DNA from 4 places in the Serratia sp. EC4 genome. Region 1 is predicted to be linked to each of the others. Evidence: predicted binding sites of a transcription regulator. Region 1 holds the regulator's gene; each other region holds the start of a gene.
The links. The regulator CRP, encoded in region 1, controls carbon source genes, mostly activating them, when cyclic AMP is high. The targets are predictions, from matches to a motif close to ATGTGANNNNNNTCACAT.

Region 1 (5,337 bases):
CTGCATGCGGGTATAGGCCAATGCGGTGGCGTCCGGTTCCGGTTGCTTCAGCATCAGCCGCAGCGCGGTTTGATCGTGTTCCAGCGCCTGATGGGCATTCTTGCGCAGCAGCCCGCTTTGCCACTGCGGCCACAGCCAAATGGTGCCGCCGAACGCCAGCACGCAGCCTATCAGCGTATCGATCAGGCGCGGTACCAGAAAATGCGAGCCGTTCAGCGCCAGCAGCTGCAGGGTGTAAACCGCCGTGACCGTAAAGCCAATCACCGACAGCCCGTAGTTCTTGCGCGAAACCAGGTAGGCCAGCAGGGTGATCACCAGCATGATGCTCAGCGTTTCTCCCTCCGGCAGCTGCAGCTGCAGCAGCCCGGCCGCCAGCAACAGTCCGGCAATCGTGCCCAGCGCACGGTGCTGAATACGCACCCGGGTGGCGTTATACCCGTTTTGGCTCACCAGCATGATGGTGAGCAGGATCCAGTATGGCTTCGGCAGGTTGAAGACCGCACCCAGGCTGCTGCCGACCGCCAGCGTCACCCCCAGCCGCGCGGCGTTGCGCAGGGCGGTGGATTTGAACGACAGATAGCTGGCCAGCGCCGGCCAAAACGGCAGGCGGTGCTGGCCGGGCATCAGGTCGCGGCGGTACAGCGGATGCTGGGTGCGCAGCAGGCGGGCGATGCGGCTGAAGTGGTAATAACAAAACTGGCCGACCGGGTTATCGGGATGCTGCGCCGCCATTTTTTCCAGCGCCGCCAGTTCGTGGCTCATGGAGAAGCGCTTCGAATGCTGATGGTAGAGGATATCGTGCGCCACCACGCGCAGCCGGCCGGCGATCACCAGTGCATTGCGGCGAATGATCGCTTCGGCCTGGCTCTGCTCCACCAGTTTTTGCACTTCCTCCGGCAAATGCAGGCTGACGGTGATGTGCTCCTGCAGATCCATCGCCACCTGAAAGGCGCGCTGCAGGCGCTTTTGTTCGAGGTTGTTGGCGTGCGGCAGGAAATTGAGCTGTTGGTACAAAAGGCTGATCAGATCCATCACCTTTTGCTGGCGCACCAGCAGCGGCGGCAGCGCGGTTTGCGGATCGGTGTGCTGGGTCAGAAGTGAGTATTTGGCTTCGAAATAGTCCGCCAGCTCCAGGTAGAGCTGGCTCAGCGTCTCGCGCATCGGCTGCTCTTTCCACAGCTTGAACCAGAACCAGGTGAATAAGCCGTACCAGACGGTGCCGATCGCGTACAGCAGCGGCGCCTGCCAGAGAGGCACCGTGCCGGCCGTGCTGAGAGCGAAAATGGCGGCCACCAGCGCCGCCGGCAATAGCCGGGCGTGCAGCGGGCTGATTTCACCGGTGACGCCGAGCAGCAGCGCCAGGCCCAGCATCAGCGCCGGCAGCGGTACGTGCCACAGCAGCGCCTGTTGCAACAGCACGCTGCTGAAGGCGAACAGCGAGCCGCCGACGATCAGCCGTTTAAAGAAGCGCTTATGCGGCGTGTCCAGACCGGCGATATTGCAGCAGGCGGGCACCAGAGAGAACATCAGGCCGAGCTGCAGCTGGCCTATCAGCAGGCCGAACAGCACCGGCAGGCACAACACCAGCGTTTGTCGCAGTGCGTAGTTGATTTCCGGGTGGTAGATCAGGCGGCGCCACATGGCAGAGAGCAGATAAAAAAACGGCGCAGATTGCGCCGTTTCTTCGGAGATTAACGGGTGCCGTAGACGACAATGGTTTTGCCGTGGGCGGAAATCAGGTTTTGATCTTCCAGCATTTTCAGAATACGGCCAACGGTTTCACGCGAGCAGCCGACGATCTGGCCGATCTCCTGACGGGTGATCTTGATCTGCATGCCGTCCGGGTGAGTCATGGCGTCGGGTTGCTTCGCCAGATTCAGCAGGGTTTGCGCGATGCGGCCGGTCACGTCCAGGAAGGCGAGGTTGCCCACTTTTTCGGAGGTGACCTGCAGGCGGCTCGCCATTTGGGCGGACAGACGCATCAGGATGTCCGGGTTCACCTGGATCAGTTGGCGGAATTTCTTGTAGGAAATTTCGGCCACTTCACAGGCGGTTTTCGCGCGAACCCAGGCGCTGCGCTCCTGGCCTTCTTCGAACAATCCGAGCTCGCCGATGAAATCCCCCTGGTTGAGGTAGGACAGGATCATCTCTTTACCTTCTTCATCCTTGATCAGCACCGCGACGGAGCCTTTCACGATGTAGTAAAGCGTTTCGGCCTTTTCACCTTGGTGAATCAGCGTACTCTTCGATGGATATTTGTGGATATGGCAATGAGACAGGAACCATTCGAGAGTAGGGTCTGTTTGCGGTTTGCCGAGAACCATTCGCTGTTATCCTCTGTTGTTATCGCTGCCTTGTGTCACAGGGGTCAGAGTTCCCTGTAAAACCCGCCTGTAGCCGCAGTCATGAGCGAGGGCTACCGGCAAGTTTTGAGGCGTGTCATAAAAATACGCTGTCGCTCTAGCATATTAACTTGCCGTAAGCGCTGCAAGCTACATTCTGTTAACATACCGGTAAAGGAGCCTTTCTCTGGGCGTTTCCCTGAAATACAGTGTCCCGGAAAGATTTATTGCGGCTCTGTTTGTAGCACAGAGTAAGGCGGGTGTCTCGTGTTGTCTCGCTTCAGCATGATTAGCATCAGGTTACGTTGCCTGTTTCTATGCGAAAGCGTACTCTGATTTTAAGAAATCAACCGGAGTGACCAGAATGCAGGCAAGAGTTAAATGGGTGGAAGGGTTAACGTTTTTGGGTGAATCGGCCTCCGGCCATCAGGTGCTGATGGACGGCAACGCCGGTGATAAAGCGCCCAGCCCGATGGAGATGGTGCTGATGTCGGTGGGCGGCTGCAGCGCGATCGACGTGGTCTCCATCCTGCAAAAAGGGCGCAACGACGTGCGCGACTGCGAGGTGAAGCTGACCTCCGAGCGCCGCGAAGAAGCCCCGCGCTTGTTCACCCATATCAACCTGCACTTCATCGTTACCGGCCAGGATCTGACCGACAAAATCGTCGAGCGAGCGGTGAACCTGTCGGCGGAGAAGTACTGCTCGGTGGCGCTGATGCTCAACAAGGCCGCCACGGTGACCCACAGCTTCGAGATCCGCCAGCCGGCGTAATCGAGACGGAGCGCGGCTCGGCGCCGCGCTCAACGCGCTTATTCGATTTTCTTGCCTTCCAGCAGCCGCTGCACCAGCGGCGCCATGATCAGCTCCATCGCCAGCCCCATTTTGCCGCCCGGCACCACTAACGTATTGATGTGCGAGATAAACGAGCCCTGCAGCATCGCCAGCAAGTAGGGGAAGTCGATCTGGTCCAGGCCGCGGAAGTGGATCACCACGAAGCTTTCATCCAGTGAGGGAATGGCCTTGGCGGCGAACGGGTTGGAGGTGTCCACCGTCGGCACGCGCTGGAAGTTGATGTGGGTGCGCGAGAATTGCGGCGTAATGTAGTTGATGTAGTCTTCCATCGAGCGCACCACCGAATCCATCACCGCTTCGCGGGAGTGGCCGCGTTCGCCGGTATCGCGGATCAGCTTCTGGATCCACTCCAGGTTGACGATCGGCACCACGCCGACCAGCAGATCGACGTGTTTGGCCACGTCATGGTGCTCGGTGACCACGCCGCCGTGCAGCCCCTCGTAGAACAGCACGTCGGTCGGCGCCGGCAGCGGCTCCCACGGGGTGAAGGTGCCCGGCACCTGATTGTAGGGCACCGCTTCGTCGTAGGTGTGCAGGTACTTGCGCGAACGGCCGGTGCCGTTTTTACCGTACTCGATAAAGCTCTGCTGCAGCAGGCCGAAGTCGTTGGCCTCGGGGCCGAAATAGCTGATGTGTCTGCCCAGATCGCGCGCCTTGCGGATCGCCGCGTCCATTTCCGGCCGGGTATAGCGGTGGAAGCTGTCGCCCTCCAGCTCGGCGGCGCGAATGTTGAGCTGCTGGAAGATTTTGCGGAACGCCACGCTGGTGGTGGTGGTGCCGGCGCCGCTGGAACCGGTCACCGCGATAACGGGATGTTTGGCAGACATGGTGGTTGTCACTCCGTGTTGAATGCGCCGGCGTCAGGGGATTATTGTGGCTCTTGTTGACGCTCTCTATGTCAGGAAAAAATGGCGCGCGCTGGTTTGCAATGTCCCATTGTTACCTGATTTTTTCCGTCAGTCATAGAACCGGGCGCCACTAAATTTCTTCCTGCCCGGCGCGGAACTGGCCGCGCGGCATGATGTTGACGCTCTCGTGCAGTTCCGACCACACCAGCACCACTTCGCCGTTTTTCAGCTGGCGGCGCACGTCCTCCACCTTCTGCTCCAGCGATCGTTCGTGCTCGCCGTAATCGGTGCCTTCGCGCAGCACAAAGGATTCGATCAGGCTGTTCAGGGTGTCGGTAGCCAGTTCTTGCCAGGGAATAATCACGTCGGAATGTCCAGATAAGGGGAAAGCCAGGCCGGAATGCGATGCTCCAGCCACATGTGCGGTTTTTTCAGCGTGCCGCCGACGAAGCCGACGTGGCCGCCGAACTCAGTCAGCTGATATTCGATATTGCGCGGCAGGCCGGCGACGTCGGGGATCACCTCAGGGGTCATGAAAGGGTCGTCCTGCGCATGGATGATCAGCAGCGGCGTCTGGATGGACGGCAACAGCGGCAGGGCGCTGCAGCGGCGATAATAGTCGGTGGCGTCGCTGAAGCCGTGAATGCGCGAGGTGATGGCATCGTCGAACTCGCGGATGCGCCGCAAACCGTTCAGCTGTGACAGCTTGAGCGGCAGGGTGTCCGGATAGTGCAACAGCTTGCGGGTGGCGTTTTGTTTCAGCTGCCCCAGCAGGTAGCGCTGATAAACGCGGGAGAAGCCTTGCTCCATGCGGTAGGCGCAGGGTTCCAGCATCAGCGGCGCCGAGACCACCACCGCCGCCTGCAGCAGGCTGTCGGCGCCTTGCTGCGCCAGATAGCAGGCCAGCATGTTGCCGCCGAGCGAAACGCCTACCGCCGCGGTTGGCACTTCGCCGTAGCGGTCGCGCAGCCAGCGCAGAAAGAAGCGCGCGTCTTCGGTTTCGCCGGAGTGATAGATGCGCTGTTTGCGGTTGGGCACGCCGCTGCAGCCGCGAAAGTGCATCACCACGCCCAGCCAGCCGCGATCGCGCCAGGCGTTGAGCAGGCCATGCGCGTAGGGGCTGTAGAAGCTGCCCTCCAGGCCGTGGAACAGCACCGCGCGCGGTTTGTCGCGCGCCTGCGCCGGATCCTCGCTCCAGGCGAGATCGACGAAATCGCCGTCGGGCAATTCCAGCCGTTGCCAATGCGGTTTCAATAACACGCGGCGGCGCACCAGCCGCGGCAACAGCGTTTGC
Region 2 (5,337 bases), on a different contig from region 1:
TTCGTGTTTACCCAGAACGGCTGGGTGCAGAGCTACGGCTCCCGCTGCGTGAAGCCGCCGGTCATCATCGGTGACGTCAGCCGCCCGGAAGCCATCACCGTCGAATGGGCCAAATTCGCCCAGTCGCTGACCGACAAACCGGTGAAAGGCATGCTGACCGGGCCGGTGACCATCCTGTGCTGGTCGTTCCCGCGTGAAGACGTGACCCGCGAAGTGATCGCCAAGCAGATTGCGCTGGCGCTGCGCGACGAGGTGGAAGATCTGGAAAAAGCCGGCATCGGCATCATCCAGATCGACGAACCTGCGCTGCGCGAGGGGCTGCCGCTGCGCCAATCCGACTGGGCCGCCTACCTGAATTGGGCGGTGGACGCCTTCAAACTGAATGCCGCCGTGGCGCGGGATGACACCCAGATCCACACCCACATGTGTTACTGCGAGTTCAATGACATCATGGACTCTATCGCCGCGCTGGACGCCGACGTGATCACCATCGAGACCTCGCGTTCCGATATGGATCTGTTGGAAGCCTTCAAAGAGTTCGAATACCCGAACGAAATCGGGCCGGGCGTCTACGATATCCACTCGCCGAACGTGCCGAGCGTGGAATGGATCGAAGCGCTGCTGCGTAAAGCGGCGCAGAACATCCCGGCGGAACGCCTGTGGGTCAATCCGGATTGCGGCCTGAAAACTCGCGGCTGGCCGGAAACCCGGCAGTCGCTGGCCAACATGGTATTGGCGGCGCAGCGCCTGCGCGAGCACGCGTGATGCCGTGCGGCGGATGAACCGCCGCTTATAGATTTACTGGTGTGATGATTGGGCGCTTCGGCGCCCTTTTTTATGCGAGGGACATTATTTGACGCCGTGCTGGGCGAACCACGCCAGCATGCGCTGCCAGCCGTCCTCCGCCGCTTCGGCGTTGTAGCTGGGGCGATAGTCGGCGTTGAATGCGTGCCCGACGCCAGGATATACCACGATTTCGGCCTCGGCGTTGGCGGCGCGGATCGCCTGACGCATGGTTTCCACCGTCTCCAGCGGAATGCCGCTGTCCTGCCCGCCATACAGCCCCAGCACCGGCGTTGACAGGTGGGTGGCGACATCGACCGGATGCTTCGGTGAATTCAGCGTTTTCTCGCCGACCAGTTTGCCGTACCAGGCGACCGCCGCCTTCAACTGCGGGTTGTGCGCCGCGTACAGCCAGGTAATGCGGCCGCCCCAGCAGAAACCGGTGATCGCCAGCTTGCCGGCGTCGCCGCCGTGGCGAATAGCCCAGTGCGCGGCGTGATCCAGATCGGACAACACCTGACGATCCGGCACCTTGGTCACCAACTGCTGGAACAGCTCGCCGATATCGCTGTAGTCATTGGCGTCGCCCTGGCGGAAATAGAGCTCGGGCGCGATCGCCAGATAGCCCTGCTTGGCCAGGCGACGGCACAGATCCTGAATGTGCTCATGGACGCCGAAGATTTCCTGCACCACCAGCACGATGGGAAAGGGGCCGTTATGGTCGGCGGGTTTGGCGACGTAGGCCGGCAGCGCGTCGCCCTGAGAAGGGATGGTCGTTTGCCCGGCGTGAATGCCCTGTTCGTCGGTGATAATCGCGGAGGTGGCCAACGGCGCGGCGGCCGGGGCGAATCCCCCCTTAGCCTGTTCTAATGTCATCACATGTTCGGTTTTCATTGCGGTCTCCGTGCAATAGAAAAAAGCGCTGAGATTAACTATAGGAAAGATTACCCATTATTGGCGCTGCGTGGCGCACTTTCGGACAAGTCGATAAAAAACGGCTAATTATCTGGCTTTGCGGCATTTTTAAGCGCTTTTTATCATGTTATTACGCGTTTTGGCCCGCGTAAGTGCCATAAGGTGCGTTAGAGGGCTTTTTTGTCCCTAAGCAACCGATAAGATGGGGGTATTTCGAATTGATGCGCTAAATAGTTTCAGTCGGCAACCAACGGGCAGGGAGCGGCAAGGTTTATCGGCTAGACTGAGGTTTAGCGGTTTGAGGGCGGCTCATTAATGGGTTTTTTGTGACTTAATTCACAAAAAATATGTAGCATGTAATTTGTTTCTCTTTTCATAGTGACTATCGTCACGAAATTAAACGGCGATTTTCAGTAGAGTGCTTTTTTGTTCCTCCCAATAAACATGATCCATGAGGAGTCTCATATGTCTCAGTCTGACGTTTTTCATCTCGGCCTCACCAAGAACGATTTACAAGGGGCCCAGCTTGCCATCGTGCCGGGCGATCCGCAGCGCGTAGAGAAGATTGCCAAGCTGATGGAAAATCCGGTGCATCTGGCCTCCCATCGTGAATTCACCACCTGGCGCGCAGAGCTGGACGGCAAGGCGGTGATCGTCTGCTCCACCGGTATCGGCGGCCCGTCTACCTCTATCGCGGTGGAAGAGCTGGCGCAGCTGGGCATTCGCACCTTCCTGCGCATCGGCACCACCGGCGCCATTCAGGCCAATATCAACGTCGGTGACGTGCTGGTGACTACGGCGGCGGTACGCCTCGACGGCGCCAGCCTGCACTTTGCGCCGATGGAGTTTCCGGCGGTCGCGGACTTCGCCTGCACTACCGCGCTGGTGGAAGCGGCCAAAGCCAGCGGCGCGACCACCCACATTGGCGTAACCGCTTCTTCCGATACTTTCTACCCGGGTCAGGAACGTTACGACACCTACTCCGGCCGCGTGGTCAGCCGTTTTAAAGGCTCGATGGAAGAGTGGCAGGCGATGGGCGTGATGAACTATGAAATGGAATCCGCCACGCTGCTGACCATGTGCGCCAGCCAGGGCCTGCGCGCCGGCATGGTGGCTGGGGTGATCGTTAACCGCACCCAGCAAGAGATCCCGAACGCCGAAACCATGAAAAACACCGAAAGCAAAGCGGTGCAGATCGTGGTGGACGCCGCCCGCCGTCTGCTGTAATCGCCTCCCCTCAACGGGCCGCTGACGCGGCCCGTTTTTCCATTCGCGGCGAATCTGTTACGGTGATACTCCTCAGCGCTGCGCCGATGGCTGCCGCGCGTTGTCATAACAAAAACAACGAGGACGTTTATGACCGCCCAGATCCTGCTTCATCCTTCGCTTGCGCCGCTCGACGGCGGCATTAACTTCCGTGACTTCGGCGGCAACGGCGTGGCCGACGGGCGCCGCATCAAACGCGGCCTGCTGTTCCGCTCCGGTTCTCTCGAGCGGCTGACGGAAAACGACTGCACTTTCCTCGCTGGAGTGCCGGTGCGTTCGGTGCTGGACTACCGCGATGCCGACGAGGTGCAGGCCAAACCGGATATTCTGTGGAATGGCGCCGACTATCACCATGTGCCGGCCAACCCGCTGAGCAGCGAAGTTAACGCCAACCTGGAAAAGCTCACCAACGAAACGCTGGCCGCTTTCGACGCTCGGGCGTTCATGCTGGAGCTGTATCGCCGTCTGCCGTTCGGCAATGCTGCCTATCAGCGGCTGGCGCAGCTGTTGAGCAACCCTGGCGGCGGTGCGATCGTGCAACACTGCGCGGTCGGCAAGGATCGCACCGGGGTCGGTTCGGCGTTGGTGCTGTTCGCGCTGGGGGCCGACGAAGCGACGGTGCTGGAAGACTATCTGCTGACCGAAACCACGCTGGCCACTTTCCGCGAACAGATGCTGGATCAGCTCTCTATCAAGCTGAATGCGGCGGCGCTGGAGCAATTCGCCTACGTGCTCAGCGCGCGCGAGGAGTTCCTGATGACGGCGCTGGGCTGCATCCGCCGGCAATACGGCTCCACCGACCGTTGGCTGGAAGCGGAATACGGCCTGGGCGCGGCCCAGCGCGAAGCACTGCAGGCATTCTACCTCGAGTAAATTGCCGCGTGTTTAGTCGGGGTTTAACTCGCCCCGGCTTATCCTAGGCGGCGAACCATCGCGTATCAGGAGCCCCGTATTGAGCCTCAATGACGTTATCAACTGGGTCAGCGATGTCGTGCGTCAGCACGAAGGCTGGGCCATTCCTATCATTTTCTTCCTGGCGTTCGGCGAGTCGCTGGCGTTTTTGTCGCTGCTGCTGCCGGCCACGGTGATCCTGCTGGCGCTGGGCGCGCTGATCGGCGAAAGCGGCATCGCCTTTTGGCCGATTTGGGCCGCCGCCGCCGCCGGGGCGTTTTTCGGCGACTGGCTCTCTTACTGGATCGGCTATCACTATCAGGATCGCGTGGCCCATATGTGGCCGCTGTCGCGCAATCCGCAGCTGCTGGCGCGCGGCCACGCCTTCTTCGAGCGCTGGGGCGTGCTGGGCATTTTCATCGGCCGCTTCTTCGGCCCGCTGCGCGCCGTGGTGCCGCTGGTGGGCGGCATTTGCGGCATGCCGCAGCGCTATTTCCAGCTGGCCAACGTCACGTCGGCGATGATCTGGGCGTTTGGCATTCTGGCGCCGGGGGCATTCGGCATCAAGTGGCTCAGCCAGTGGCTGGGCTGATTTCTCGCTAAATTGCGCAGCGCCGCGCAATATTGTGCGCGGCCGGCAAAATCAGGCTGGACATCCATACAGCCTCCCCTTAACGTGACGGGCAATGGGCGAGCAAAACGCCGCAACGGCTAGGTGCAACAGGAGGCAGGGTGGATACCAGTCTGATTTATGGGATTGGCGGCGTCGCGATCGGCATGCTGTTGGGGTGGCTGATCGCCAGTCTGCGGGTGCAGCAGACGCATGCGCAACATGAAACCGAACTGCGGTTGCTGGAGCAAACGTTGCAGCAGGCGCAGCAGGAAACGGCCGTGCGGCAGGAAACGCTACAGCGCCACGAGCAGCAGTTGCGCCAGAGCGAGCTGGAGCTTCGCAATCTGCACAGCCAACTGGCGGCCGGGCATGAGAAGCTGCAACAGCTCACCCATTGGCGCAACGAATGCGAGCTGCTCAACCAAGAGCTGCGCGCCCAGCGCGAGGTTAACAGCGCGCAGGAGGCTGAGCTGCGCGAAGTCACCATCCGTCTGGAAGAGACGCGCATGGCGGCGGAGGAGAAACAGCGTCTGCTGATCAACAGCGAACAGCGCCTCACCACCCAGTTTGAAAACCTCGCCAACCGCATTTTTGAACACAGCGGCCGCAAGGTTGACGAGCAAAATAAGCAAAGCCTGGATCGTTTACTGCTGCCGTTGCGCGAACAGCTGGACGGTTTTCGCCGTCAGGTGCAGGACAGCTTCGGCCAGGAAGCGCGGGAGCGCCACACGCTGACGCATGAGATACGCAATCTGCAGCAATTGAACGCGCAGATGGCGCGTGAGGCGATCAACCTCACCAAGGCGCTGAAAGGCGACAACAAAACGCAGGGCAACTGGGGCGAAGTGGTGCTGAGCCGGGTGCTGGAG
Region 3 (5,337 bases), on a different contig from region 1:
ACGCTGCCGCGCGCCATCGGCGTGTCGATGATGCCGGGGTTGATGTTGTTGACGCGGATGCCCTGGCCGCTGTATTCGAGCGCCACCGCGCGGATCATCGCATCGAGCGCGCCCTTGCTGGCGGAGTAGCTGGATGAGCCGGCCAGCGCGCCGTGGGTCAGCCAGGAGGAGGTGTTGATGATCACGCCGCCCGAGCGCTGAGCCAGAAAGGTTTCAATCTCGTATTTCATCGCCAGCCAGACGCCTCTGAGGTTAATGGCGATTACCCGGTCAAAATCCTCGCTGCTCTGTTCGGTGATGGGGGCGAAGTTGCCGATGATGCCGGCGTTGTTGAAGGCGACGTCGAGCCGGCCGTAATGGGCGGTCACCGTGGCGATCAGTTGGCGGATATCGTCTTCCTGGGAGACGTCGGCCACGATGGGCAGGGCGTCGCCGCCGGCCAGCGCGATGTCGCGCGCCGTGGCTTCGATTTCCGCCGCGCGTCGGCCGGCCAGCGCGACTTTGGCGCCTTCGCGGGCATAGGCCAGCGCGGCGGCGCGGCCGATGCCGGTGCCGCCGCCGCTCACCAGTACGACTTTGCCCGCCAGACGGCGCGGCGTTTCATGAGTTGGAGCTGTAGCATTAATCATCGTATCGATACCTGGTAATGGGGTCGATCGCAATGCTATGTTGTTAGATGACGGATAACTATCCGCTAAAAATTCATCTCACTATTAGATAATTTATATCAATAGCATGAAAAAACCTGAACTGTCCGGCCTGGCGGCCTTTGTGGCTATCGCCAGTGAACGCAGCTTCCGCCGCGCCGCCGCCCGATTGGGCGTGACGCCGCCGACGCTCACCCACACCCTGCGCGAATTGGAAGCGCAGGTGGGCATTCGCCTGCTGAATCGCACCACCCGCAACGTCTCGCCGACGGAGGCCGGAGAGCATCTGCTGGCGCAGTTGGTGCCGGCTTTTACCGACATCGACGCCGCGCTGGAGAGCCTGAATGCGTTTCGCGCAGGGCCGCGAGGCCTGGTGCGCATCAACGCGCCGCGTTCGGCCATCGAGCTCGCCATCGTGCCGCATCTGGGGCGGTTGGCCTGCGAGTACCCCGGCATTACGCTGGAAGTGGTGGCGGACGAGGGGTTCGCCAACATTGTCGAGCAGGGCTTTGACGCCGGCATTAGGCTCGGCGAGGATCTGCACAACGATATGCGCGCGGTGCGTCTGACGCCGGATCTGCGTTTCGCCATCGTCGCCACGCCGGATTATTTTCAACGGCACGGCGAACCGACGCATCCGCAGGATTTGCTGCAGCACCGCTGCATCGGTTGGCGTAAGGCCTCATCGGGCGAGCGCTACAAATGGGTATTTCAGCAGGGCGAGCAGCGGTTTTCCGTGGCGGTTAACAGCCCGTTGATACTCGATGACGGCAGGATGATGGTGCAGGCGGCGCTGGCGCACGTCGGCATCGCTTTCGCCATCGAACAAGAAGTAGAAGAACACCTGGCGAGTGGGCGGCTGCGGCGGGTGTTGACCGACTGGTGCGCGCCGTTTACCGGTTTTTATCTCTATTACCCCAACCGCAGGAATCATTCCGTGGCGCTGAGCACGGTGATCGAGTTGCTGCGTCTGCCCACCTAATCCTCTTCACCGGCTCTCGCGTTCGGATGGCAGCAGCCGAATCAAGCTTGAACTATTTTTATTCCCTTTTCGTTTGTTCAGGCGCAAATAAACCCTTAAATTCTCGGTGAGTTTGTAACTTACTGTTTATAATTGTTATTTGAATATCCATTGCGAATATTCCGAGTTTTTATCGGTTATTTGAGAGCCTGGTCACACTATTTTTTTGTGCGAAATGTGAAGGGGGTCAATCCATCAGGTCAATGAGAGACGGTTATGTCTCCTCCTGGCTTACCGATCCGTTTTTCATGCTCCGTATACTGTCCGTAACCAGGGCAACGTGACGGAAATTTTCATAAGGAATGTGCGTGAAGCAATCGTGATTGCATCTGGCATACAAATAACACGGGGTTTTTTTGATTATCTGAGGTGCTTGGTATGGAAAAGAAAAAAATCTATCTGTTTTGTTCTGCCGGTATGTCCACTTCCCTGTTGGTATCAAAAATGAAGGCGCAGGCCGAAAAATATGAAGTGCCGGTGATCATCGCCGCCTATCCGGAAGCGTTGGCCGCAGAGAAGGGCGTTGAAGCGGATCTGATCCTGCTGGGGCCGCAGATCGCCTACACCTTGCCGGAAGTGCAAAAACAGCTGCCCAATAAACCCGTTGAGGTCATCGATCCGCTGCTGTACGGCAAGGTCGATGGGCTGGGCGTGCTGAAGGCCGCGGTGGCCGCCATCAAGAAAGCCAATCAATAACAGGAGGCCGCCGTGAATACCCTCATTGCCTCGCTCGAGAAGGTTATCCTGCCTTTCGCCGTAAAAATCGGTAAGCAGCCCCACGTCAACGCCATCAAGAATGGCTTTATCCGCCTGATGCCGCTGACCTTGACCGGGGCGATGTTCGTGTTGATCAACAACGTGTTTCTGAGCTTCGGCGAAGGATCGTTCTTCTATTCTCTGGGCGTAAGGTTAGATGCCTCTACCATAGAGACGCTGAATAGTCTGAAGAGCATCGGCGGCAGCGTTTATAACGGCACGCTGGGGATCATGTCCCTGATGACGCCGTTCTTTATCAGCATGGCGTTGGCGGAAGAGCGCAAGGTCGATCCGCTCGCTTCGGCGCTGCTGGCGGTGGCGGCCTTTATGACCGTCACGCCGTTCAATGTCGGCGAGGCCTATGCGGTGGGGGCCAACTGGTTGGGCGGCGCCAACATCATTTCCGGTATGGTGATCGGGCTGGCGGTGGCCGAGATGTTTGCCTTCATCGTGCGGCGCAACTGGGTGATTAGCCTGCCGGACAGCGTGCCGGCCTCGGTGTCGCGTTCCTTCTCGGCGCTGATCCCCGGTTTCATCATCCTCTCCATCATGGGGCTGGTGGCGTTCGCGCTGGCGCACTGGGGCACCAACTTTCACCAGATCATCATGGACGGCATTTCGGCGCCGCTGGCCAAGATGGGCAGCGTGGTGGGCTGGGTGTACGTGCTGTTCTCCTCGCTGCTGTGGTTCTTTGGGGTGCACGGCTCCATGGCGCTGGCGGCGCTGGACAGCGGCATCATGACGCCGTTCGCGCTGGAAAACGTGGAGCTGTACAACAAATACGGTTCGGTCGAAGCGGCGGTAGCCGCCGGAAAAGAGTTCCACATGTGGGCGAAACCGTTCGTCGATTCCTACATCTACCTCGGCGGCACCGGCTCGACGCTGGGCTTGATCATCGCCATCTTCATCGCCTCGCGCCGCGAAGATTACCGCCAGGTCGCCAAACTGGCGACGCCATCCGGCATCTTCCAGATTAACGAACCGATACTGTTCGGCCTGCCGGTGATCATGAACCCGGTGATGTTCATTCCGTTCATCCTGGTGCAGCCGGTGCTGACTATTATCACCTCCCTGGCCTACTACTCCGGGCTGATCCCGCCGATCACCAACATCGCGCCCTGGACCATGCCGGTCGGCCTGGGGGCGTTCTTCAACACCAACGGCAGCATCATGGCCATGTTGCTGAGCCTGTTCAACCTGGCGGTCGCCACCGTGATCTATCTGCCGTTCGTGGCGATCTCCAACAAGGCGCAGAGCCAGATCGACGCGGCGACGGAAAGCGAAGAAGACATCGCCAAGGCGCTGAAATTCTAACTGTGGAACGGGGCGGCGCGGCCGCCCCGCGAGGGACGCGAGTATGGAATATCAATTTGCCGACGGGTTCTGGTGGGGCAGCGCCACCTCCGCGCCGCAGTCTGAAGGGGCGGCCGCGCGGGACGGCAAGAGTCGCAACATCTTCGACTATTGGTACGAGATCGCGCCCGAGCGCTTTCACGGACGGGTGGGGCCGACCGAGGCCTCGACCTTTTATGACCATTTCCGCACCGATATCGGGCTGCTCAAAACGCTGGGCCATAATACTTTCAGAACCTCGATCTCGTGGTCGCGGTTGATCCCGGACGGCGACGGTGAGGTGAACCCGCAGGCGGTGGCGTTCTATAACGCGATGATCGACGAGCTGCTGGCGCAGGGCATCACCCCGTTTATCAATCTCTATCACTTCGATATGCCGCTGTGCATGCAACAGCGCGGCGGCTGGGAAAGCCGGGCGGTGGTCGAAGCCTATGCGCGTTACGCCGATACCTGTTTCGGCCTGTTTGGCGATCGGGTCACCCACTGGTTCACCTTCAACGAGCCGATCGTGCCGGTGGAAGCCGGTTACCTGAATGACCTGCACTACCCTTGCGTGGTGGACTTCAAACGGGCGGTCACCGTGGCGTATCACAGCGTGCTGGCGCATGCCATGGCGGTGCGGCGTTTCAGAGCGCGGGGGCTGCCGGGGAGCATCGGCATCATTTTGAACCTAAGCCCAACCTATCCGCGATCCGACGCGCCGGAGGATCGGCTGGCCGCACACGACGCCGATCTGCTGCTCAACCGCAGTTTCCTCGATCCGGTCGCCAAAGGGCGTTACCCGGCCGCATTGCTGCACCTGTTGGAGCGGCATGGGCTGATGCCCTATTGCGAACCGCAGGACGCGCAGCTGATCGAAGGCGGCGTGGTGGATATCCTTGGCGTCAACTATTACCAGCCGCGCAGGGTGCAGGCGAAAGCGGGACGGCGCGCCGAGGGGCCGATCGCATCGCCGGAGGATTTGTTCAGTTACTATGCAATGCCGGGCCGCAAAATCAATCCGCACCGCGGCTGGGAGATCTACGAGAAGGGGCTGTACGACATCCTGATGGATCTGAAAGAGAACTACGGCAATCTGCCCTGTTATATTTCGGAAAATGGCATGGGCGTCGAGGGCGAAGAGGCGTTTATCGGCGCCGATGGGCGGGTGGAGGACGATTACCGCATCGACTTTATTCGCGAGCACCTGAAGTGGCTGCACCGCGCGCTGGCGGAAGGCTCGCAGTGCAAAGGCTATCATCTGTGGACCTTTATCGACTGCTGGTCCTGGCTGAACGCCTACAAGAATCGTTATGGGCTGGTGCGGCTGGATCGGGCGGATCAGCAGCGCACCATCAAAAAAAGCGGTTACTGGTTTGCCGAGGCGGCCAGACGCAACGGATTTGACTAACGGGAGGCCGGCGCCGTGTCCGATAACCGAATTTCGCTGAGTGCCAACGACGTGAAGCTGATTCGCGAGCAGGATTTCTTTAACTGCAAAGACTTTCACCTGTTCATCTACAACAAGGTGGAAAGCGCCACCGGGCTGCATCAGCACGACTATTACGAGTTCACCATCGT
Region 4 (5,337 bases), on a different contig from region 1:
GTTCGCCTTTATCCCGCTCGGCTTGGCGGGCATCGAGTGGTACGCAGCGCCGACGCCGATCGTCGCGCTGTTGAGCGGCTGGCTGAGTCTGGCGGCGCCGTTTCTGGTGATGCAGCCTGCGCTGGGCTTTGGCGTGGCGGCGGCGAAAACCGCCAACCCGAGAAGAGCGCGGTTGCTCAGCCTGCTCACCCACACGGTGTATGGGCTGGGCCTGCTGATCGCCGCCCGGTTGTTGGCGGCGCTTTGCGCCTGAGCGAGCTTACAGCAGCGTGGAAATGTCGAGGTAGTGCGCCAGTTCGCGCTGCTCCGCGCGCGGCAGGTACGGAATTTCACCCAGCAGCGGCGCGGAAATGCGCTGCTGCAGCGCCGCGATGGTTTCGGCATAGTGCGCCAACCCCGGATTGATGCGGTTGGCGACCCAGCCCAACAACGGCAGGCCGTCATTGATAATCGACTGTGCGGTCAGCAACGCGTGGCTGACGCAGCCCAGCTTGATGCCCACCACCAGCACCACCGGCAGCTGTTCCTGCACCACCCACTCGGCGTAAGGCCGCAGATCGTTCATCAGCACCCGCCAACCGCCGCTGCCTTCCACCACCACCGTATCGGCTTTGGCGGACAGATCCCGCAGACCGCTGCTCATCACGCCATAGTTGATGTCCTCGGTCGCATGCGCGTGAAACACCTCATCCAGGCAGGTGATGGGGTTGATCTCCTCGTAGGACAGCGGCAGGGTTGAAGATGCCTGCAATACCAAAGCGTCTTTATTGCGGATGCCCTCGCTGGTTTCCTGGCAGCGCGCGGCGATCGGCTTGTAGCCGGCCACCGAGCGGCCTTCGGCGGCCAGCGCCTGCATCAACCCGCGGGAAACCACGGTTTTACCGACGTCGGTATCCGTGCCTGTCACAAATAAACGCTTCAACATGAATAAAATGCCCCAGAATGCCCCGTTAACAATGTATCGCCGCACCGGCGGCGAAGAAGTCTTTCGGAAAAATTCTAGGGGATGCTGCCGCGTAGGGGCTTGAGGTAGCTCAATCTTTTGCAGGATTAATAAGAAGTTCTGATGTTAGCCTTGCAGCAGTTGCACCAGCAATGAACCATTGTACAGCGCCTCTTTCACCAGCGCCGCGCCGGGCATGGTGCCCTGATTGAAGAACTGCGTGGATTCGACCTTGACCTGCTCGCTGTAGGCCGGCAGCGCCTGCTGGCGAATGCAGGAGACGATGGCCGGGTGCAGGATCTCCGCCGCGCGGTTGAGCGGCGAGCCCACCAGGATCTTCTCCGGATTGAACAGGTTGACCATGATAGCCAGAATGCGCCCCACGCTGTGACCGACGCCGAGAATGATGTCCCGCGCCAGCTGATCGCCCGCCAGCGCGGCGTCGCACAGCGATTCGACGGTCAGCGGCGCGCCGTGCAGGCTGGAGCTCATCGAGCCGCTCAGCCGCTGCTGGGCGATCTCCAGCATGTTCTCGATGCTGGCCACGGTTTCGAGACAGCCGTGGTTGCCGCAGTAGCAGCGTTTGCCGTAGGGATCGACCTGGGTGTGGCCGATCTCCACCACGCTGTGGCTGCCGGCGTGCAGCACGTGGCCGCCGGTGATCACGCCGGCGCCGACGTTGTGGTCGATCACCACCTGAATCACGTTCTGGCTGCCGCGCGAGGCGCCATATAGCGCCTCGGCCATGGTCCAGGCGCTGATGTCGTGCTGCAGGTAAACCGGCAGACCGGTGCGGGTTTCCAGCGCCGGGCCGAGCGGCATCTCCAGCACGTCGTAAAACGGCATGCGGTGCACCACGCCGGACTGCACGTCGATCATGCCCGGCAGCGTAATGGCGATCGCCGTCAGCCGCTCCAGCTTGCTTTGGTGGCGGATAAAGAATTGGTCGACTTCGGTCAGGATGCGTTTCAGCAGCGGTTCGGGGTGTTCGGCCGCCAGCGGCAGCTGCTCCTCCACCACCAGTTTACTGCTGAGATCGCGCAGCGCCAGCGTGATGCTGCCGCGGCTGATACGGGCGGACAGGTAATGCCAGGCCTCGGTGTCCAGCACCAGCCCCACCGCCGGGCGGCCCCGGCTGCCGATTTCCTGGTACTCGGTTTCCTTGACCAGATGGGCTTCCAGCAGTTCGCGCACGATCTTGGTGATGCTGGCGGGCGCCAGCTGCGCGCGTTTTGACAGTTCGATACGCGAAATCGGGCCCAGCTGATCGATTAGCCGATAAACCGCCCCCGCATTGGTCTGCTTGATTTGATCGATATGCCCAGGCTGCCCAACCGCAATCACAAACCTGCTCCTACAATTTTTCGCGCTTCTAAATAAAGACTAGGGGTTATGGTGGGGCTTTTGTCATACAGCGTCAACTATTTGATTAGTTATGTGATTTGCTGCACAAATTCCTCGCAATTTCAGCGTGAATTGATTTTTATTTGCCCAAGTTCAACGTCATTTCAGCATCAACGCCATCAGCGCCTGCGCGGCAGCGGTCAGCGGCCGGCGGCGGTGATGCACCAGCCACACTTCGGTGGTGGCGTCCGGCTCCGCCAGCGGCAAATAGCGCACGCCGTCCACCCTCACCCGGGCGAAAGACGCCGGCAGAATCGAGACGCCCAATCCGGCGGAGACCAGCCCGATGATGGTCATCGCTTCCCCCACTTCCTGGGTGATATACGGGGTAATGCCGGCTTTGCCGAGCAGCAGCAGAATTTCGTCGTACAGCGCGGTGCCCACTTCGCGCGAGAAGAACACGAACGGCTCCCGCGCCAAGTGTTGAAACCGCAGCGCGCCGCCGGGCGTTTCCGCCAGCGGATGCCCTTCCGGCACCACCGCCACCAGCGGCTCACGCAGCAGCAGCTGATAGTGCAGCGCCTCCGGCAGCCGCGTATTGCGCATCACCCCCAGATCCAGCTCACCATTCAGCAGCGGTTCGATCTGCTGTTTGGTGTTGATTTCGCGCATCTTGATGTGCACCTGCGGGGACTGCTGGCGAAAGGCGCGCAGGCTGCGCGCCACCACGCCGATAAAGGGCGCGGAAGAAGTAAAGCCGATGGTCATTTCCCCCAGTTCGCCGCGATCCAGGCGCGCCGCCTTTTCCGCCGCGCGCCCGACCTGATCGAGCACCTGATAGGCTTCTTTGAGGAACATCTCCCCGGCTTGCGTCAAGCTGACGTTGCGGTTGTTGCGCGCCAGCAAGCGCGCGCCGACCATCTCTTCCAGCGCCTGAATTTGCTGGCTGAGCGGCGGCTGGGAGATGCGCAACCGCTCGGCGGCGCGGCCAAAATGCAGCTCTTCCGCCACGGCGATAAAATAACGCAGGTGTCTCAGTTCGATATTCATATTTAAAACATCTTAATTTGAATTATTAATATATTAGACAAAAAAATCGCCGCTCCCTATCATTTTGTTATCTGCAAAGTATCTGTTTATCTCCCCGAAGTTCGGTAAGGAAACGCTGTGACAACCCCTGTGCGTTCTGCGGCCGCGATGCCGTCGACGCTGGCCGCCAACGATGACGCGGCCGCTGCGCCAAAAGTAAAACGCTCCACCCTCAACAACAAACTCCCCTATATCGAACGCGGCACGCCGCAGTTTATGCGCGTAACGCTGGCGCTGTTTTCCGCCGGGCTGGCGACCTTCGCGTTGCTTTACTGCGTGCAGCCGATCCTGCCGGTGCTGTCGCAAGATTTCGGCGTCTCGCCAGCCGAAAGCAGCCTGTCGCTCTCGGTCTCTACCGGCCTGCTGGCGATCGGCCTGATGTTCACCGGGCCGCTGTCCGACGCCATCGGCCGCAAGTCGGTGATGGTGGTAGCGCTGTTGCTGGCGGCAGTCTGCACGCTGATTTGCGCCTTTATGACCAGCTGGCACGGCATTTTGCTGATGCGCGCGCTGATCGGCCTGTCGCTGAGCGGCGTGGCGGCGGTCGGCATGACCTATCTCAGCGAAGAGATCCATCCCAGCTTCGTCGCCTTCTCGATGGGGTTGTACATCAGCGGCAACTCGATCGGCGGCATGAGCGGCCGCCTGGTGACCGGGGTGTTGACCGACTTCTTCTCCTGGCGCGTCTCGCTCGGGGTCATCGGCCTGTTCGCCCTCGCCGCCGCCTGCATGTTCTGGCGTATCCTGCCTGCCTCGCGGCATTTTCGCGCCAGCTCGCTGCGCCCCCGCACGCTGCTGATCAACTTCAAACTGCATTGGCACGATAAGGGGCTGCCGCTGCTGTTCGCGGAAGGCTTTCTGCTGATGGGCAGCTTCGTCACCCTGTTCAACTACATCGGTTATCGCCTGCTGGCGGATCCTTATCATCTGAGCCAGGCGATCGTCGGCCTGCTGTCGGTGGTGTACCTCACCGGTTCCTACAGCTCGCCCAAGGCCGGCGCGCTCACCTCGCGCTTCGGGCGCGGCCCGGTGCTGCTGGCGTCGATCGTGATTATGCTGATCGGGATCCTGATTACCGCGCTACCGCAGGTGCCGGCGATCTTTATCGGCATGATGCTGTTCACCGCCGGTTTCTTCGCCGCCCACTCGGTGGCCAGCAGCTGGATTGGCCGCCGCGCGCGCCGCGCCAAAGGCCAGGCGTCATCGCTGTATCTGTTCTGCTATTACGTCGGCTCCAGCGTGGCCGGCACCCTCGGCGGCGTGTTCTGGCACAGCTTCGGCTGGAATGGCGTGGCGGCGTTCATCAGCCTGATGCTGTTGCTGGCGCTGCTGGTGGTGCATTACCTGAAACGCCTGCCGGAAGCGGCCCGTCTCTGAAAAGAAAAAGCCGCGGCGACTTGCCGCGGCTCGTCATGCCGGAGCCTGTGATTATTGACCGGTTGTCCAGCGGGTGCGCAGGTACTTCACGGCCTTATCCGTTTGCGGCTCGGTCAGATAACGTTGCCGGAACAGGATGGTTCCCCCCATCCCCGGCAGGCTCTCGTTGAGATCCAACTGCCTTTTCAGCTCGGGAACGCCGCCGTCGACGGTCCAGGCCGGTTCGCTCGCCGATGGCGTGCCCACTTTATACAGCGCCACCCCGGCATAAAGCCGAACCGGCGTGCCTTTCACCACCTCGGCCCACCAGTTGGCCAGCACGTCGTAGCGGACAATTTCACGATCAAAAGGCCAATACAGCTGCGGTGCGATGTAGTCGAGCAGCCCCAGCTTGACCCACTGGCGCGTATCGGCATAGGCCGTATCGTACGACGGCGCGCCGGCCCGCGTCGCCGAGCCGGCAGGATCGTCCGCTTGGTTTCGCCATACGCCCGCCGGGCTGACGCCAAACGCGACCGCGGGCTTCAACGCTTTGACGGTGGCGGAAACCTGTTTTATCAATTGCAGCGTATTGTCTCTTCGCC

Region 2: udp (uridine phosphorylase) is a predicted target of CRP. The motif match lies at 2,023-2,040, and genes of this name have one in related genera.
Region 3: ACP39K_RS13690 (PTS sugar transporter subunit IIB) is a predicted target of CRP. The motif match lies at 1,810-1,827, and genes of this name have one in related genera.
Region 4: mlc (sugar metabolism global transcriptional regulator Mlc) is a predicted target of CRP. The motif match lies at 2,379-2,396, and genes of this name have one in related genera.

What each region holds. Positions count from the first base shown of each region.
Region 1 covers NZ_JBNIDE010000007.1:190,023-195,359, forward strand. The annotation lists gene ACP39K_RS18960 (YccS/YhfK family putative transporter) at 1-1,641, opposite strand, end outside; gene crp (cAMP-activated global transcriptional regulator CRP) at 1,692-2,324, opposite strand; gene ACP39K_RS18970 (OsmC family protein) at 2,707-3,114, shown strand; gene ACP39K_RS18975 (phosphoribulokinase) at 3,153-4,022, opposite strand; gene ACP39K_RS18980 (YheU family protein) at 4,174-4,407, opposite strand; gene ACP39K_RS18985 (hydrolase) at 4,404-5,337, opposite strand, start outside.
Region 2 covers NZ_JBNIDE010000013.1:38,681-44,017, forward strand. The annotation lists gene metE (5-methyltetrahydropteroyltriglutamate--homocysteine S-methyltransferase) at 1-765, shown strand, start outside; gene ACP39K_RS23045 (dienelactone hydrolase family protein) at 850-1,677, opposite strand; gene udp (uridine phosphorylase) at 2,164-2,925, shown strand; gene ACP39K_RS23055 (tyrosine-protein phosphatase) at 3,055-3,837, shown strand; gene ACP39K_RS23060 (DedA family protein) at 3,917-4,447, shown strand; gene rmuC (DNA recombination protein RmuC) at 4,588-5,337, shown strand, end outside.
Region 3 covers NZ_JBNIDE010000004.1:31,648-36,984, reverse strand. The annotation lists gene ACP39K_RS13700 (SDR family NAD(P)-dependent oxidoreductase) at 1-629, opposite strand, end outside; gene ACP39K_RS13695 (LysR family transcriptional regulator) at 736-1,629, shown strand; gene ACP39K_RS13690 (PTS sugar transporter subunit IIB) at 2,047-2,364, shown strand; gene chbC (PTS N,N'-diacetylchitobiose transporter subunit IIC) at 2,377-3,738, shown strand; gene ACP39K_RS13680 (glycoside hydrolase family 1 protein) at 3,782-5,167, shown strand; gene chbR (transcriptional regulator ChbR) at 5,183-5,337, shown strand, end outside.
Region 4 covers NZ_JBNIDE010000001.1:44,308-49,644, reverse strand. The annotation lists gene ACP39K_RS00250 (DUF2938 family protein) at 1-253, shown strand, start outside; gene bioD (dethiobiotin synthase) at 260-925, opposite strand; gene mlc (sugar metabolism global transcriptional regulator Mlc) at 1,070-2,287, opposite strand; gene ACP39K_RS00235 (LysR family transcriptional regulator) at 2,447-3,337, opposite strand; gene ACP39K_RS00230 (MFS transporter) at 3,485-4,753, shown strand; gene ACP39K_RS00225 (glycoside hydrolase family 10-like protein) at 4,805-5,337, opposite strand, start outside.